2 regions of the Streptomyces sp. NPDC005070 genome follow, and region 2 is predicted to be linked to the other one. Evidence: riboswitches for the same ligand, from Rfam matches in the RefSeq annotation. Region 2 holds a riboswitch; the other holds the start of a gene.
What was found. A riboswitch is a leader RNA that binds a small molecule or an ion and turns the genes downstream of it on or off. The one in region 2 is predicted to bind glycine.

Region 1: another riboswitch for glycine. It lies ahead of gcvT (glycine cleavage system aminomethyltransferase GcvT); the one in region 2 lies ahead of gcvP (aminomethyl-transferring glycine dehydrogenase).

What each region holds. Positions count from the first base shown of each region.
Region 1 is NZ_JBSFZS010000075.1:14,573-23,199, reverse strand. It holds gene ACWEBX_RS24210 (ABC transporter substrate-binding protein) at 1-616, opposite strand, end outside; gene ACWEBX_RS24205 (ABC transporter permease) at 676-1,674, opposite strand; gene ACWEBX_RS24200 (enhanced serine sensitivity protein SseB C-terminal domain-containing protein) at 2,151-2,951, opposite strand; gene ACWEBX_RS24195 (enhanced serine sensitivity protein SseB) at 3,179-3,952, opposite strand; gene ACWEBX_RS24190 (AAA family ATPase) at 4,052-4,720, opposite strand; glycine riboswitch at 4,896-4,992, shown strand; glycine riboswitch at 4,993-5,103, shown strand; gene gcvT (glycine cleavage system aminomethyltransferase GcvT) at 5,138-6,271, shown strand; gene gcvH (glycine cleavage system protein GcvH) at 6,457-6,834, shown strand; gene glyA (serine hydroxymethyltransferase) at 6,847-8,121, shown strand; gene ACWEBX_RS24170 (L-serine ammonia-lyase) at 8,285-8,627, shown strand, end outside.
Region 2 is NZ_JBSFZS010000045.1:41,372-49,998, forward strand. It holds gene ACWEBX_RS17655 (glutamate--cysteine ligase) at 1-385, opposite strand, end outside; gene ACWEBX_RS17660 (hypothetical protein) at 925-1,509, shown strand; gene ACWEBX_RS17665 (DUF5999 family protein) at 1,906-2,112, shown strand; gene gcvP (aminomethyl-transferring glycine dehydrogenase) at 2,249-5,134, opposite strand; glycine riboswitch at 5,313-5,409, opposite strand; gene ACWEBX_RS17675 (PRC-barrel domain-containing protein) at 5,524-5,892, shown strand; gene ACWEBX_RS17680 (DNA polymerase IV) at 5,817-7,322, opposite strand; gene ACWEBX_RS17685 (MerR family transcriptional regulator) at 7,392-8,066, opposite strand; gene ACWEBX_RS17690 (bifunctional nuclease family protein) at 8,285-8,627, opposite strand, start outside.

The DNA.
Region 1 (8,627 bases), on a different contig from region 2:
CCTGGAAGGCCGTCTTCAGGTGGAAGACGACGGTGGTGTCGTCCGGGGTCTCGATGGACGAGAGGCCCTTGGCGCTCTTGTCCTTGTAGGGACCCTTGTACTTGTCGCCGCCCACGAGGAACTGCTGGAAGTAGTTCGGACCGAGGGAGAGCACGTCACGCGCGAAGTTGGAGCGCTCGACCGCGTACTTGACGTCCTTGGACGTGATCGCGGAGCCGTCCTGGTACTTCAGGCCCGAACGCAGCTTGTACGTCCAGGTCTTGCCGCCGTCGCTCGGGACACCCTTGGAGGCCGCGAGGTCCGGGACAAGGGTGTTGCCCTTCTCGCCGGCGCCGGGCTGGAACGTCATCAGCGGGCGCGCGTACAGGCGGCTGAGGTTGTACATGTACGCGTAGTACGTGTTGCCCGGGTCGAAGGAGTCCGGCACGTCCGAGTACTCGTACGTGACCGTGCCCCCCTTCTTGGTGGAGGCGTTGACGACGTCCTTGGTCGCTGCGTTGGCCCCAGCTGACTTCGTGTTGTCGGTGTTCTTGTTGTCATCGGCCTTGCTGCAGCCTGCAACGAGCAGACTCGCGGAGCCGATGGCCGCAATGGCGGCCAGCGTTGACCTACGCATGATGGGCGGGTTCCCCTCCATTGTCGGAAACTTGGTGATCTCTCGGTGACCGTCAGGCATCAGCGGCTGCGCGGGTCGAGAGCGTCGCGGAGACCGTCGCCCAGAAGGTTGAAGGCGAGGACGGTCACGAAGATGGCGAGGCCGGGCACGATCATGAACTGCGGGTCGACCTCGTAGTAGGTGACCGCTTCACGGAGCATGCCGCCCCAGGATGCCTGCGGGGGCTGGATACCGACCCCGAGGAAGCTCAGGGAAGCCTCGAAGAGGATGTTGGTCGGGATGAGCAGCGTCGAGTAGACGATGATCGGGCCGACCAGGTTGGGCAGCAGCTCCCGGAACAGGATGTACGGGCCCTTGGCCCCCATGCCCCGGGAGGCGTCCACGAATTCCCGCTCGCGCAGGGCCAGGGTCTGACCGCGCACGATGCGGCCCAGGTAGGGCCAGTTGAAGAAGCCGATCACGAAGATCAGCACGCTCAGGTGGAGCGGGAGCCCTTCGAGGCCGAAGGCGCCGCCCTGCAGGGTGGCGGAGATGGCGATCGCGAAGAGCAGGAGGGGGAAGGCGAGGAAGGTGTCCATCAGGCGGCTGATGATCGAGTCGACGCGCCCGCCGTAGAAGCCCGCGACGACGCCCAGGATCGCGCCGATCACGTTCGACAGGATGGTGGCGCCGAAGGCGACGACCAGCGACACCCAGGAGCCCTCCAGGAGGCGGGTGGCGAGGTCACGGCCGAACTTCGGGTCGACACCGAGCGGGTGGTCCGCGCTCATGCCGCCCATCCCGCCCTTGGGCAGCGAGGTGTTGGCGTCGATCAGGTCCTGGTGGAAGGCGTTCGGGTCCAGCCCCAGCATCGACTGGATGGGCCGGGCGAGGATGGCCATCAGGATGAGCAGGACGACGATGACACCGCCGGCGACCGCCACCTTGTCGCGCTTGAAGCGCGTCCAGGCGATCTGTCCCAGGGAACGGCCCTCGATCCGCCCCTTGCCGGCTCCGGCAAGCACAGCCTCAGGCTGAGCCTCCGACGCCGCCGCGGTGGTCTCGATCGGTGCGGTCACAGTGACCCGACCCCTCTCGCCGGTGGTGACCGGCCTACGACTGCCGCTGTCTGCGGCTTGGTTCACTTGCTCGCCGGGAAGTTGACCGCAGATGGTGCGGTCCGGTGACCCGGCTGATGATTCGGCTTGCACTCGCTCACAGGATCGACAACCCCGTGTCTGATGGGCGAGTCTTCAGTGCCGCCACGATCAGTTGCCAGGCCTCATGGAGAAACTATGCGCAACCGTGATGCTTGTTGGGGGATTCCGTTATCCGAACAGTGGGTAACGGGAGTCGGACGACTGCCAATTGAGCTCGAAGGCCTCGAAAGAGTCTTTTTGATCAGAAGTCCCGCCAAAATGGGACAATCGGCGCATCTGTCCGCTTCCCCGCAGGTCAGCAGCATGGAACGCACGCCTCGTGAAGGCCGTGTGCAGAATCATGATGCCAGCCGTTCTCGCACTGGCATCCGACAGGTCCGGGATTCGGGACGCCCTCAGTAGCCGCCGCGGGCCGGCGGATAGCCGTAACCGCCCGCGGTCGGCGCCTGCGCCGGAGCGGCGTGCGCCTCGCGGTCGTAGAACGGGCGTGCGTTCGCACGCAGCCACATCGCCACCGGATCGAACTCGTCCGACATCGCGACGGTGGAGACGGGCAGGCCGTCCGGAACCGCGCCGATGGACTGCTGCATCATCGCCCGCACCGAGTCGACGGCGGGCGGCGAGGTGTCGTACACATCCAGGCCGATGGCCAAATACGGCGCCCCGAGCGTGGGTTGGACCCAGGCCCGGCGCAACGACCGTACGGCCGGGGTCAGATGGGCGTTCTGCGTGATCAGGGCGTAGAACTGCGGGATCTCGATGGCCGGTTCGGACAGTCGCAGCGGGCCCGCGGGCTGCCGCTCCAGGCCTGTGGCGATACGGCGCAGATCCAGCCACGGAATGCCGAGGCCACCGTTCGGGGCGTGCGGGTTGAGCCAGAGGCCGAAGTGGTCCGGGTACAGGGTGCGGGCGACGTCCAGCCCGTCCACGACCTCGTAACTGCGGTTCCAGCCACTGGCCGAGAGCTCCTGGGCGGAGGTGACGCAGGGCGCGTAACCGAAGCCGTCCACCTGCATGTTGCCGTACTGGGCGTCCGGGGAGCCGGCCTGGCCGTGCCACAGCAGCATCCACACCTGGCCGGACGACGGGGTCGCGAGCGCGCGAAGGAGCGCCTCGTAGGCGTCATAACGCCCGGGGGTCACCTGGCGCAGCATGTGCTCGACCTGCCCGGCCGCGGCCGTGCCCGACGCGCTCACCTTCAACCGCCCCTTCGCGAACAATTCACGACGAACTCATCCCTTACGCCCGAGGCGCCGGTTACCGACATGCGTCAACACCTCGACAAGGCCATGAAACCAGCTTATGCGGCGATCGTGCTCCGCCGGGGGAAGCAGTCGAGAGCCGGGAACCGCCGCGCGGGGCGGCGGGAGGCCCCGCGCGGCGGACGTGCGCACCCGTGGGGCACCCCCGTCACCCGCGCCGTTCAGTGACCGTGCTGGTAGAAGGGCCGCACCGTCGCCCGCATCCACTCGCCGACCGGGTCCTGCGCCACGTCGAGAAGAACCAGGTTCACCGGAATGTTCACCGGGACCCGGCCGAGGGCGCGGCCCAGGGCGTCCAGGGGCAGCGCGCGCGCGTCGCCCTCCCACACCGAGAGCTCGACGCCGATGAACATGACCGGGGCGTCGCCCTCCACGCTGGCCAGACAGCGCCGCGCGCTCAGGACGACACCGGTGGCGGCGAACTCCGCCGAGGCAGCGGCCAGGAAGTCCATCGGATCGTCCTGCCAGTCGGGCTCGAAGAGCCGCACACGGCCGCCGCTGGCCGCCCCGTCCAGCTCGGACCGCCCGGCCCTGCACAGCTCGGCGACGGCAGGCGGCGGCAGCGGCACGCCGACCACGCCGTCCGGGTTCACCACGATGCCGACCTGCGGGGGGAGCCCGCGGGCGAACTCCACGGCGGGCGCGATCGTGTACGACATGTGACCGCCGACGACCTGGCGGAACTGCTCCTCCGAGCTGAAGACGGGGACGTGGACCTGCCCGCCGATGTCCATCGTGGGCAGATCGAGCGGACCGCTCTGCGGGCCGCCGCCGTTGGGCAGCGGCACCCACACGAAGCTGCGGCCGAGCACCTCGACGATACGGGCGGCCGCCGAGGGCCCGGGCACGCCGAGGGAGGCGGACAACACCTCCTCCAGCTCGTTGCCGGGCCAACCGCCGTGCGGATGGGGGTGCGCCTGTGCCGGAAAGTCCATCTGTCTACCGTCCGCTTCGAACCATTGTTCCGGCTGGTTAGGTTAGTGGGCCGCCACGGCGGGTCAGTGGCCGAAGCCGATCCCGCGGCGCGCTGCCGGTCAGTGGCCGAAGTCGATCCTGTGCAGCACGTCCGCCGCGTCACGGTCGATCAGCACCGCGGAGCCGCATCCCTCGGGCAGGTCTCCCCGCTCGGCGGAGCGCAGCAGCCGGGCGACCCCACCGCGATGGCGGGCGAAGGCGTAGCGCGAGACGCCCCGGCCGCGATCGCGCTGGCCGTCCAGCGCGGTGCCGGGCGTGACGTCGAGCAGCAGCAGGTGCAGCGCCCCGCCGCGGCGCCGGGCCTCGCGGGCGAGCCAGCGGCGCACCCAGGCCTGCGTGCCGCAGTCGTGCACGACGAGTCCGCCGCCCTCGCGCAGGGCGCGGCGCAGGCCGGCGTAGTGCGCGAGGCGGACGAGGGGGCGGTAGAGCGCGTACGGCAGGCGCCCGGACATCCGGCCGTCCCAGCGGTCGCGGGTGTCCTGGGAGTCGACGCGCGCGCCCAGCACGGCCCGCCGCATCAGCGTCGACTTGCCGCTCCCGGGCAGTCCGCTGACCACGACCACGTCGTGCGCCCCGAAGCGGAGACCGTGCGGACTGTGCCCGACCCGGTCACGGAGGTCCCGCACGACGGCCGCGGCACGCGGTCCGCGGGCCTCCCGGGCCGGTGCGCCGGGCTGCTCGGGCAGTGCGAGACCCGAGGTCGTCGCGTACGCCGTGGTCCTGTTCACCGTGACCGTCCTCCCCTTCGATGTGGAGTCCCATCCCCGTCGAGTGTAAAGAGAAGGTAATGCCCGGCGCTTCCTCTTTTCGTACGCGGACTGCCACAGCACGGTCACAGATGGCGGGCTGCCGTGATCCGACAGCGCGTGCGATGATGGCCGCGCCAACTGCATACCGGCCGCTTGAATCCGCGCGGGAGAGTCCTGGGTACGTGTACCCGGGCGCCGAAGGAGCAAGTCCCTCCCTTGAATCTCTCAGGCACCGTTACCGCGCGGGCGAGGCACATCTGAAAAGCGGGCCGCTCCGTCGGCCCCACCCAAGGTGCAAGTCAGGACCACCGATTCGTGGGGTCTTGATGAACCTCTCAGGTTCCGATGACAGATGGGGAGGAACGACCTCGCCGTCATGCCCTGGGAGCCAGACCGATGAGCAGCAACGCACCCCGTCACACCGCGCTCGATGCCCTGCATCGTTCGCTCGGCGCGACCATGACCGACTTCGCGGGCTGGGACATGCCCCTGCGCTACGGCTCGGAGCGCGACGAGCACCTCGCCGTCCGCACGAAGGCCGGTCTCTTCGACCTCTCCCACATGGGCGAGATCACCGTCACCGGACCTCAGGCGGCGGACCTCCTGAACCACGCGCTGGTCGGCAACATCGCCACCGTCGGCGTCGGCCGCGCCCGCTACACCATGATCTGCCAGGAGGACGGCGGCATCCTGGACGACCTGATCGTCTACCGGCTCGCCGAGCACGAGGCCGGTTCCGCTCACTACATGGTCGTCGCCAACGCCTCCAACGCCCAGGTCGTGCTGGACGCCCTGACCGAGCGCGCCGCCGGTTTCGACGCCGAGGTGCGCGACGACCGTGACGCGTACGCGCTGATCGCCGTGCAGGGCCCCGAGTCCCCCGGCATCCTCAAGGCGGTCACCGACGCCGACCTCGACGGCCTGAAGTACTACGCGGGCCTGCCGGGCACGGTGGCCGGCGTCCCGGCCCTGATCGCCCGCACCGGCTACACGGGTGAGGACGGCTTCGAGCTGTTCGTCGCCCCCGCCGACGCCGAGAAGGTGTGGCAGGCCCTGACCGACGCGGGCACCCCGGCCGGTCTCGTCCCCTGCGGTCTCTCCTGCCGCGACACGCTGCGCCTGGAGGCGGGCATGCCGCTGTACGGGCACGAGCTGACCACCTCGCTGACCCCGTTCGACGCCGGCCTCGGCCGGGTCGTGAAGTTCGAGAAGGACGGCGACTTCGTGGGGCGCGCGGCACTCGAGGCCGCCGCCGCCCGCGCCGAGCAGAACCCGCCGCGGGTCCTCGTCGGCCTGATCGCCGAGGGCCGCCGTGTGCCGCGCGCCGGGTTCTCGGTCGTCGCCGGCGGTGAGGTGATCGGCGAGGTCACCTCCGGCGCCCCCTCCCCCACGCTGGGCAAGCCGATCGCGATGGCGTACGTCGACGCCGCGCACGCCGCGCCGGGCACGACCGGTGTGGGTGTCGACATCCGGGGCAGCCACGAACCGTACGAGGTCGTGGCGCTGCCGTTCTACAAGCGCCAGAAGTGACACTGGTCCGCAGGGGCCGGACATGACACGGACGCCTTCCGGGCGCCGCCACTGACGGATGCCCCCGCGGGGCTCCGGCACTGACGGGCGCCCGCCGGGGCGCCGGACGTGACCCTGGGCACATCCGCCCGGTCACCCACGCTTCCCTCCATCAGCACTCCACCGCGTACAGGAGAATTCAGGTCATGAGCAACCCCCAGACGCTGCGTTACAGCAAGGAGCACGAGTGGCTGTCGGTCGCCGAGGACGGCGTCGCGACGGTCGGCATCACCGAGTTCGCGGCCAACGCGCTCGGCGATGTCGTCTACGCCCAGCTCCCTTCGGTCGGTGACACGGTGGCCGCGGGCGAGTCCTGCGGCGAGCTGGAGTCGACCAAGTCGGTCAGCGACCTGTACTCCCCGGTGAACGGCGAGGTCGTCGAGGCCAACCAGGACGTCGTGGACGACCCGGCCCTGGTGAACTCCGCCCCCTTCGAGGGCGGCTGGCTGTTCAAGGTGCGCGTCGCCGGCGAGCCCGAGGACCTGATGTCCGCCGACGAGTACACCGCCTTCACGGCCGGCTGAGGAGTCACCCGCATGTCGCTCATGAACACCCCCCTGCACGAGCTCGACCCCGACGTCGCCGCCGCCGTCGACGCCGAGCTGCACCGCCAGCAGTCCACGCTGGAGATGATCGCCTCGGAGAACTTCGCTCCGGTCGCGGTCATGGAGGCCCAGGGCTCGGTCCTGACCAACAAGTACGCCGAGGGCTACCCGGGCCGCCGCTACTACGGCGGCTGCGAGCACGTCGACGTGGCCGAGCAGATCGCCATCGACCGGGTCAAGGACCTGTTCGGCGCCGAGTACGCCAACGTCCAGCCCCACTCGGGTGCCTCCGCCAACCAGGCCGCGCTGTTCGCGCTGGCCCAGCCCGGCGACACCATCCTCGGCCTGGACCTGGCGCACGGCGGCCACCTGACCCACGGGATGCGGCTGAACTTCTCCGGCAAGCAGTTCGACGTGGTCGCGTACCACGTGGACGAGGCCGGCCTGGTCGACATGGCCGAGGTCGAGCGGCTCGCCAAGGAGCACCGCCCGAAGGTGATCATCGCGGGCTGGTCGGCGTACCCGCGTCAGCTCGACTTCGCCGAGTTCCGCCGGATCGCGGACGAGGCCGGCGCCCTCCTGTGGGTCGACATGGCCCACTTCGCGGGTCTGGTCGCGGCGGGTCTGCACCCGAACCCGGTCCCGTTCGCGGACGTGGTCACCTCCACCACGCACAAGACGCTCGGCGGCCCCCGCGGCGGCATCATCCTGGCGAAGAAGGAGTTCGCGAAGAAGCTGAACTCCTCGGTCTTCCCGGGCTTCCAGGGCGGTCCCCTGGAGCACGTGATCGCGGCCAAGGCCGTCTCCTTCAAGGTCGCCGCCTCGGACGACTTCAAGGAGCGCCAGCAGCGCACGCTGGACGGCGCGCGCATCCTGGCCGAGCGTCTGGTCCAGGACGACGTGAAGGCCGTCGGCGTGGACGTCCTGTCCGGGGGCACGGACGTGCACCTGGTCCTGGTCGACCTGCGCAACTCCGAGCTGGACGGGCAGCAGGCCGAGGACCGCCTCCACGAGGTCGGCATCACGGTCAACCGCAACGCCATCCCGAACGACCCGCGCCCGCCGATGGTCACCTCGGGCCTGCGCATCGGCACGCCCGCCCTCGCCACCCGCGGCTTCACCGCCGAGGACTTCACCGAGGTCGCGGACGTCATCGCCGAGACGCTGAAGGCGCCCTCTCCCTTCGGGGCGGCCGACGTGGACGCCCTGAAGGCCCGGGTGTCCGCTCTGGCCGACAAGCACCCGTTGTACCCCGGCCTGAAGTAGTTCCGCAGGGTTTCTGTCCTGTGTTTTCACCCCGTACGGTTGTTTTCGTACGGACATCCGGGGCACCGCGCACACTGGAAGCAGAGCGCGGTGCCCCGTTCCATGCAGTCCCGCACCACCTCCGTCGGACAACGGCGTCCGGCGAAACCAGCAAGGAGTTCCCGTGGCCATCTCGGTCTTCGACCTGTTCTCGATCGGCATCGGCCCGTCCAGCTCCCACACGGTGGGTCCGATGCGTGCCGCACGCATGTTCGCCCGGCGGCTGCGCAACGAGGACCTGCTGGCCCCGGTCGCGTCGATACGCGCCGAGCTGTACGGCTCCCTGGGAGCGACCGGCCACGGCCACGGCACGCCCAAGGCGGTGCTGCTCGGTCTGGAGGGCGCCTCGCCGCGGACGGTGGACGTGGAGGGCGCCGACGAGCGGGTCGAGCAGATCAAGGCCTCGGGCCGGATCCGGCTGCTCGGCGAGCACGAGATCGACTTCTCCTTCGACGACGATCTGGTCC
Region 2 (8,627 bases):
TACCGATCATGACGATTCCGGCATCGACCTCACTGGCTTTTCGGTGGGCATAGGCGAGCGAGGTGCGGATCTCCTCGGCGAGCCGGTCGAATACCCGGCCGCCCAACCGGTGTGGGGCTATGTTGACTTCCAGGTTGAACATGGCGAGTTCTGTTTGGAAATCGCGGCTCGCAATCCTTTCGAGTACTTGCCCGTTCATCATTCTGGGCAAGCCGTCGGGCCCCGCGAGATTCAATTCGATCTCCAGGCCCATCAGATTCTTCGGACGGTCGAACCTCTTCTCCTCCAGCAGTCGCTCCAGCCCCGTCAGGCACTGTCGGAGCTTGTCGCGGTGGCGCTGCCGATCGGACAGGCCGAACGTCCCTGCCACGACCTTCTCCCCCATCGAAGTGTCCCTCCTCGGATGGGCAGGCCGACTTCCGGCCCTGGCGTCCCGGGTCACGGGGGATGATGCCCAGGCAACACGATCCATAACGTCCCGCGCGGGCTCTTCGACCGCTAGTCTGGACATCGGCCCCGGGCACATTCACCGGGCATGGAGCATTCAGCAAGTTTACCGGCCGGAACGATCTCGTGAAAAACACCGACGAGAATCGGCCGACCGCTCGGGCGAAGCATTCCGAGGTCACTGCGATTCGATCGCGCAGAACCGGGATGAATCCCGCATTTCGCCGACCGGATATCGACTTGCTCTTCGAATTCGGGGCGACTAGACGAAACACCGGCTGAACACGCGTCGTATAAACTCCGCTACCGAGGCAGAGAGTTGGCGCTCACGGTCCTAGGTCCTGTCGTCACGGTGACGACGGCAGGCGACACCCTGTCGGCAGATCCAGACCCCTCGCCCCTCTGACCCGAGAGCTGACAGCGCCGTCCGCCCCCGCCCTCGCGCCACTGTGCCTGTCGAATGAGAGGCGACCCACCATGCCGCTGCACGTACCCCCGGCTCCCGCGCCCGCCCTGCGCACCGTACTCACGGCACTCGGTTCCCCCACCGCTGTCCGCGAAGCCCGTACCCCGTCCCTGCGCCTGGCACAGGGACCCGTCACCCCCGAACTCCCGCTGCCCGTCCACGTCCTGGACCGCATCACTCCCGAGGGCGCCTCCGCCACCCGGCTCGCCGGGTGGCGTTTCCTGATCCGTTGCGGCGACCGCGCGGTGGCCGCCGCCGACACCATGCTGACCCCGGACGGCTGGGCCTTCTCCCGCTTCTTCGAGGGCCCGTACATCACCGCGACCGAGCGCGCCCTGCGACAGGCCGAGACCATGCAACAGCCCTACCAGGCACGGCTGCTGTCCGTGCCGGAGCTGTACATGCTGACGCTCTGGCTGCACGGCGACTGCGCCGCGGACGGTGCCACCGGCCATCCGGCCGCCACCGACCTCCTGGTCCCGCTCGCACCCGCCCCGCCCGGCATCGCCGCGCACCGGCCGCACCTCGTCGCCGAACTGCTGCCGGTCCTCACCCACCGGGTCACCCCGGCACCGCTGCTCAGCTCGCCCGCCTGAACCCCCGATCCACGCTCCCGTGCCCCGCAGCCGTGCCCCACACGGGTAAACCTGCCGCGGGGCACGGCGCTGTCACGAACCCGGAGAGCGGCTCGCTCGTTAGCGCTGAAGACCGCTCGTACGAGGAGAAACGCGCTCCACGCCCAACCGGACTAGCCCGATCCGGCTACCTCGAACCACCCGAAAGGACAGCGCAGTTGGGGTGAACCCTCCGCACGGGTGATGCGTCATCAACCTGTGAGAAGCGGTGCCCTCAAATCCCTGCGGATTGGCGCCCGTGGGGCAACACTGGGTTCCAGACCACACATCAAACGGGGGGCGGCGATGAGTACCTCGAGCCGCAAGACTGACACCACAGCCATCACTCACATCTCGACCCAGCGAAAGATCCCATCCATGTGCCAGCACCAGCCACTGTGTCCCGCAGCCGAATCAGCCGACCGGGAGTCCGCCCGCCTTGTGGCGCATCACCCGGAGCAGGGATGGAGCCTGCTGTGCAACGGCGTTCTGCTCTTCGAGGACACCGGTGAGCTCCTGCCGGACGGTCAGATCATCGCCCCGCACCGCCCGCTGGGCGGCGCGCAGGTGATGACGGCCGCCTGAGCCGCACGACCCCGGGCGGCCGTGACAGGCCGCCCAGACACACGAGGGGCCGGCCCGGAGACGCACTCTCCGAACCGGCCCCGACGCATGTCCGAGGACGATCACTCCTCGTAGCCGTCCACGTGCCGAGCGCTGATCAGTCCTCGTAGGCGTCCAGCGGCGGGCAGGAGCAGACGAGGTTCCGGTCGCCGTACGCCTGGTCGATGCGGCGCACCGGCGGCCAGTACTTGTCGGCGGCCGAGACACCGGCCGGGAAGACGGCCACCTCGCGGCTGTACGGGTGCTCCCAGTCGCCGCCGAGCGCGGCGGCCGTGTGCGGCGCCCCGCGCAGCGGGTTGTCGTCCACGGACCACTCGCCGCTGCCGACCTTCTCGATCTCCGCGCGGATCGCGATCATCGCGTCGCAGAACCGGTCGACCTCGCCCAGATCCTCGGACTCGGTCGGCTCGATCATCAGCGTGCCGGCCACCGGGAACGACATCGTCGGCGCGTGGAAGCCGTAGTCGATCAGACGCTTGGCGATGTCGTCGACACTGACGCCGGTCGCCTTGGTGAGCGGACGCAGGTCGATGATGCACTCGTGCGCGACCAGACCGCCGGGGCCGGTGTACAGCACCGGGTAGTGCGGCTCCAGGCGCTTGGCGATGTAGTTGGCGGAGAGCACGGCCACCTGCGTGGCGCGCTTGAGGCCCTCGCCGCCCATCAGCCGGACGTACGACCACGAGATGGGCAGGATGCCCGCGGAACCCCAGGGAGCGGCCGAGATCGGGCCGACGCCGGTCTCGGGACCCGCCTCGGGCTGGAGCGGGTGGTTCGGGAGGTACGGCGCCAGGTGTGCGCGCACACCGACCGGGCCGACGCCGGGGCCGCCGCCGCCGTGCGGGATGCAGAAGGTCTTGTGCAGGTTCAGGTGCGAGACGTCGCCGCCGAAGTGACCCGGCTTGGCGAGACCCACCAGGGCGTTCAGGTTGGCGCCGTCGACGTAGACCTGGCCGCCGGCCTCGTGCACCTGGGCACAGATGTCGGCGACGTGCTCCTCGAAGACACCGTGCGTCGAGGGGTACGTGATCATCAGCACCGACAGCTCGTCGCGGTACTGCTCGATCTTGGCGCGCAGGTCCTGGACGTCGATCTCGCCGTCGTCCGCGGTCTTCACGACGACGACCTTCATACCGGCCATCACGGCGCTGGCGGCGTTGGTGCCGTGCGCGGAGGACGGGATGAGGCAGATGGTGCGCTGGTCGTCGCCGTTGGCGCGGTGGTAGCCGCGGACGGCCAGCAGACCGGCCAGCTCGCCCTGCGAACCGGCGTTGGGCTGGAGCGACACCTTGTCGTAGCCGGTGACCTCGGCGAGCTGGTCCTCCAGCTCGTGGATCAGCGTCAGGTAGCCCTGTGCCTGCTCGGCGGGCACGAAGGGGTGGAGCTGCCCGAACTCGGGCCAGGTGACCGACTCCATCTCGGTGGTCGCGTTGAGCTTCATGGTGCAGGAGCCCAGCGGGATCATGCCGCGGTCGAGCGCGTAGTCGCGGTCGGAGAGCTTGCGCAGGTAGCGCAGCATCGCCGTCTCGGAGCGGTGGTCGTGGAACACGGGGTGCGTGAGGTACGCGTCGGTGCGCAGCAGCGCGGCCGGCAGGGTGTCCTCGGTGCTCGCGTCCAGCGCCTCGATGTCGCCCTCGACACCGAACGCGCTCCACACGGCGGCGAGCTGCTCGCGGGTGGTCGTCTCGTCGCACGAGATCGACACCTGGTCGGCGTCGACGGGGTGGAGGTTGACGCCGTTGACGCGGGCGGCGGCCACGATCGCGGCGGCACGGCCCGGGACCCGCACGGTGAGCGTGTCGAAGTAGGCGCCGTGGACGACCTCGACGCCGCCGGCGGTGAGCCCGGCGGCCAGCACCGTGGCGTAGCGGTGGGTACGCCGTGCGATGGTCCGCATGCCCTCGGGGCCGTGGTAGACGGCGTACATGCCGGCCATCACGGCGAGCAGCACCTGAGCGGTGCAGATGTTGCTGGTCGCCTTCTCCCGGCGGATGTGCTGCTCACGCGTCTGCAGGGCGAGGCGGTACGCCTTGTGCCCGTCGGCGTCCACGGACACGCCGACCAGGCGGCCGGGAAGGCTGCGCGCGAAGTTCTCGCGGACCGCCATGTAGCCGGCGTGCGGACCGCCGAAGCCCATCGGCACGCCGAAGCGCTGCGTCGTACCGACGGCGATGTCCGCGCCGAGCTCGCCGGGCGAGGTCAGCAGGGTCAGGGCGAGCAGGTCGGCGGCGACGGTGACAACCGCGCCCAGCTCGTGTGCCTGCTCGACGAGCGGCTTGATGTCGCGTACGGCACCGGAGGCGCCGGGGTACTGGATCAGCACGCCGTTGATCTCACGCCCGGCGAGGTCGGCCGGGATGCCGTCGGCGAGGTCGGCGACGACGATCTCGACGCCGGTCGGCTCCGCACGGGTCTCTATGACGGCGACGGTCTGCGGCAGGGCGTCCGCGTCGACCAGGAAGAGGCCCTTCTTGTTCTTGCCCATGCGGCGGGACAGCGCCATGGCCTCGGCGGCGGCGGTGCCCTCGTCGAGGAGGGAGGCGCCGGAGGTCGGCAGCCCGGACAGCTCGGCGACGACGGTCTGGAAGTTCAGCAGCGCCTCGAGACGGCCCTGCGAGATCTCCGGCTGGTACGGCGTGTACGCGGTGTACCAGGCCGGGTTCTCCATGACGTTGCGCAGGATCACCGGCGGCGTGAACGTACCGTAGTAACCGAGGCCGATCATGGAGCCGAGCACCTGGTTGCGGTCCGCGAGGGAGCGAAGCTCGGCCAGTACCTCGGCCTCGGTGCGCGCGGCCGGCAGGTTCAGGGCCTCGACGTTCTTGATCACGTCCGGCACCGCGGCGGCCGTCAGCTCGTCGAGCGAGCCGTATCCGACCTGCGCGAGCATCTTGGCCCGTGCTTCGGAGTCGGGTCCGATGTGGCGCTGCTCGAAGGGAATGCCCTGTTCGAGCTCGGAGAGCGGAATGCGAGGGGCGGTCATGGCGGAGGCCTCCTGGTCTGACGCGACCTTCGAGGGGCACCCCGGCACGGGTACCCCGACGGCCTCCCCCTCTGTCATCTCAACCTGAGAGTTTCACCGGATGGTCCCGCGGACAACCCGGCTTTCACCGTCGGTGAGAGCGGAGGCCATCGACACCCGCCCTGCTTTCCAGAGTGACCTCGTCCGTGCGGTACGTGAGCCTGAGAGATTCCGGGGAGGAGTTGCTCCTTCGGCGCCTCCGGTGAAAATCCGGAGGACTCTCCCGCACGGGATCAGCAGCCGCTTGCCAGCCTACCAGCGAGGACAAGCCGACAGCCCTCGAGTGGCCGCCTTCACAAATGTGCTCTTTTGTAGTACTTACGGATGAGTTTGCGACCACTGGAGGGACCGTGCAGACCGACATCGATCCGCGCAACCTGATCGGCCGCAAGGCGTTCGACAGCAACGGCACCAAGATCGGCACGATCGACGAGGTGTACCTCGACGACGCGACCGGCGTCCCGGAGTGGGCGGCCATACGCACCGGGCTGTTCAGCAGGGATGCCTTCGTGCCCCTGGAGCCCAGCGAGATCATCGAGGGGACCCTGCGTATCCCCTTCGACCGGGCCCTGATCAAGGACGCCCCCGACTTCGGCGTCGGGCGCCATCTCTCCCCCGAACAGGAGCTCCAGCTCTACCACCACTACGGCCTCGACGTGGCGTCCCCGCCCCCACCGGACCGGGACTTCGGCCGACTCGCGGGCTCCGAGGACACCTGAGCCCCCGGGCCGGGACCACGCGTCCCGGCCGCTGACACCGACGGCCCGGGGCCCGCCGGCGTCCCGCCGGCGTCCTCGGGTCCTCGCTCCACCAGCGGCAGCGGGTCGGCCGGTTCGAGCCGCGGATCGTCCGTCCGGAAGGTCCGCACCCGGCCGGGCTCGGAGTACGGCGTCTCGAACCGCACCGTGACCCGCCCCAGCCCGCTCCCCTGCACCCAGCCATGCCCGTACTCGGCATGACACACGTCGTGCCCGGAGGGCCACCTCCGCTCGGCCGCCGCCACCTCGGCCGCGCCGGTCACCTCGGCCGGCTCGTCCCCGGCATGCTTCTCGGCCACCGGCTCCCCCACGGCCGCGGCCTGTGCCTGCGCGAACAGGTCCTCCTGCGTGTAGTCGGCGAGCCCGGACACACCGACCCCCAGCAGCCGGACGCCGCCGGTCGTGTCCACGCCCTCCAGCAGCCGGGCGGCGGCCTCCCGGACGACGCCGGGGTCGTCCGTGGGCCCCCGCAGCGTCTCGGACCGCGTCAGCGTCGAGAAGTCGTACCGGCGGACCTTCAGCACGATGGTCCGCCCCGACAGTCCGGCCCCGCGCAGCCGCCGCACGCACCGGTCCGCGAGTCGCTGCACCTCGAGCTCCACCCGGACCCGGTCGTGGATGTCCACGTCGTACGTGTCCTCGACCGACACCGACTTGGTCTCCCGCTCGGCCACCACGGGCCGCTCGTCGTGGGCCAGCGCCATCGCGAACAGCGCGTGCCCGTGAGCCTTCCCCAGGAGTCGTACGAGCTCGTCCTCGCCCGCCTCGGCGAGCTCCTCGACGCTGGTGATGCCGGCCCTGCGCAGATGGTCGCCGGTGGCCGGCCCCACACCCGGCAGCGTCCGCACCGACATCGGCCCCAGCAGCGCCCGCTCGGTGCCCGGCTCGATGAGGACGAGACCGTCGGGCTTGGCCTGCTCCGAGGCGATCTTCGCCACCATCTTGGAGGCCGCCAGACCCACCGATCCCGTGAGCCCCGTGACGGCCCGGATGTCCGCACGCAGCTTGACGCCGGTCAGCCGCGCCGACGCCTCGTCCCACGCCGCCCCGCCCGCCTCCAGGTCCACGAACGCCTCGTCCAGGCTCAGCGGCTCCACCAGCGGCGACAGGGCCCGCAGTAGCGCCATCACCTGCTCGCTGACCTCTCGGTACAACCCGAAGCGCGGCACGAGATAGGCGGCGTTCGGTGCGCGCCTGCGGGCCTGGGCCATGGGCATCGCGGAGTTCACCCCGAAAACGCGTGCCTCGTAGGACGCGGTGGCGACGACTCCACGGGGTCCGAGCCCGCCCACGACGACCGCCTTCCCGCGCAGGCTCGGCTTGGACGCCTGCTCCGCGGAGGCGAAGAAGGCGTCCATGTCGAGATGCAGGATCGTGGGCGCGGTTCTCACATCTCCGATGCTGCCCTACGCCACTGACAATGCCCCGGGCCACCGGGGCATCGCGTCATCGGATGCGGCTCACACCGCACGGTTGCGCCGGCGCGCCAGTTCGTCCGCGGGATGGTGCGCGAGGAGCGTCTCACCGGTGTCCACGCGCTCTCCGTGCAACTGGGACAGGGCGCCCTCGACGTCCCGCCACACCACGCCCACGGCGATGCCGAAGACGCCCTGGCCGCCCTGCAGCAGTGCGTGGACCTCGTCCGGGGAGGTGCACTCGTAGACCGTCGCGCCGTCGCTCATGAGCGTCATGCGCTCCAGGTCCTGGAAGCCGCGCTCCCTGAGGTGCTGGACCGTGGTGCGGATGTTCTGCAGCGACACCCCGGTGTCGAGGAACCGCTTGACGATCTTCAGGACCACCACGTCCCGGAAGCTGTAGAGGCGCTGCGTCCCCGACCCGTAGGCGGGACGCACGCTGGGCTCGACCAGTCCGGTCCGCGCCCAGTAGTCGAGCTGCCGGTAGGTGATGCCCGCGGCGGCACACGCCGTGGGCCCGCGGTAACCGACCTCCTCGGGAACCGTCCCTCCCTCGTCGGGCACTGCTGCCGACCGCACCGGAACATGTTCGGCCGCGCTGCCGTGATGGGGGCGCCCCCTGCTCGAGCCGAGCCGAGAGCTTGGGGGAGGGTACGGGCCGCTCTCTCCCGGACCGTGTCCGGGAGCACCCCCAGCCGTACCGTCGCCGCTGCTTCTCACGCCGACCTCCGTCCTTGACCTGCCTTCTCGACGGTAGGCAGTCACCCGGGGCGCGTCAACGATCGCCACACTCGGCACGCCGGGTGATTATCACCCTAAGAGTGGTTTCCCGTGCCCTACCGCGGGGAAAGGCTAGCCGAATGCTCTCGGCGCGGGCCGCGGCACACCACACTCGCCGCAGGCAAATGCCGCCCGAAGCGCGTCTCCGCCCGGCCGGCTCACTGACTGTTGGTGCCGAAGTCCTCGGGCGAGATCTGGTCGAGGAACTCGCGGAACTTCTCCACCTCGTCCTCCTGCTCGTCCGGGATCGCGATTCCCGCGTCGTCGAGCACCCCGTCGCTGCCGTAGATGGGCGTTCCGGTGCGCAACGCCAGCGCTATGGCGTCGGACGGTCTGGCACTCACCTCGACCCCGCTGGCGAAGACGAGCTCGGCGTAGAAGACGCCCTCACGCAGGTCGGTGATGCGTACTTCGGTGAGTTCCTGGCCGACGGCCTCCAGCACGTCCTTGAACAGGTCGTGGGTCAGCGGTCGGGCGGGGGCCATGCCCTGCTGAGCGAAG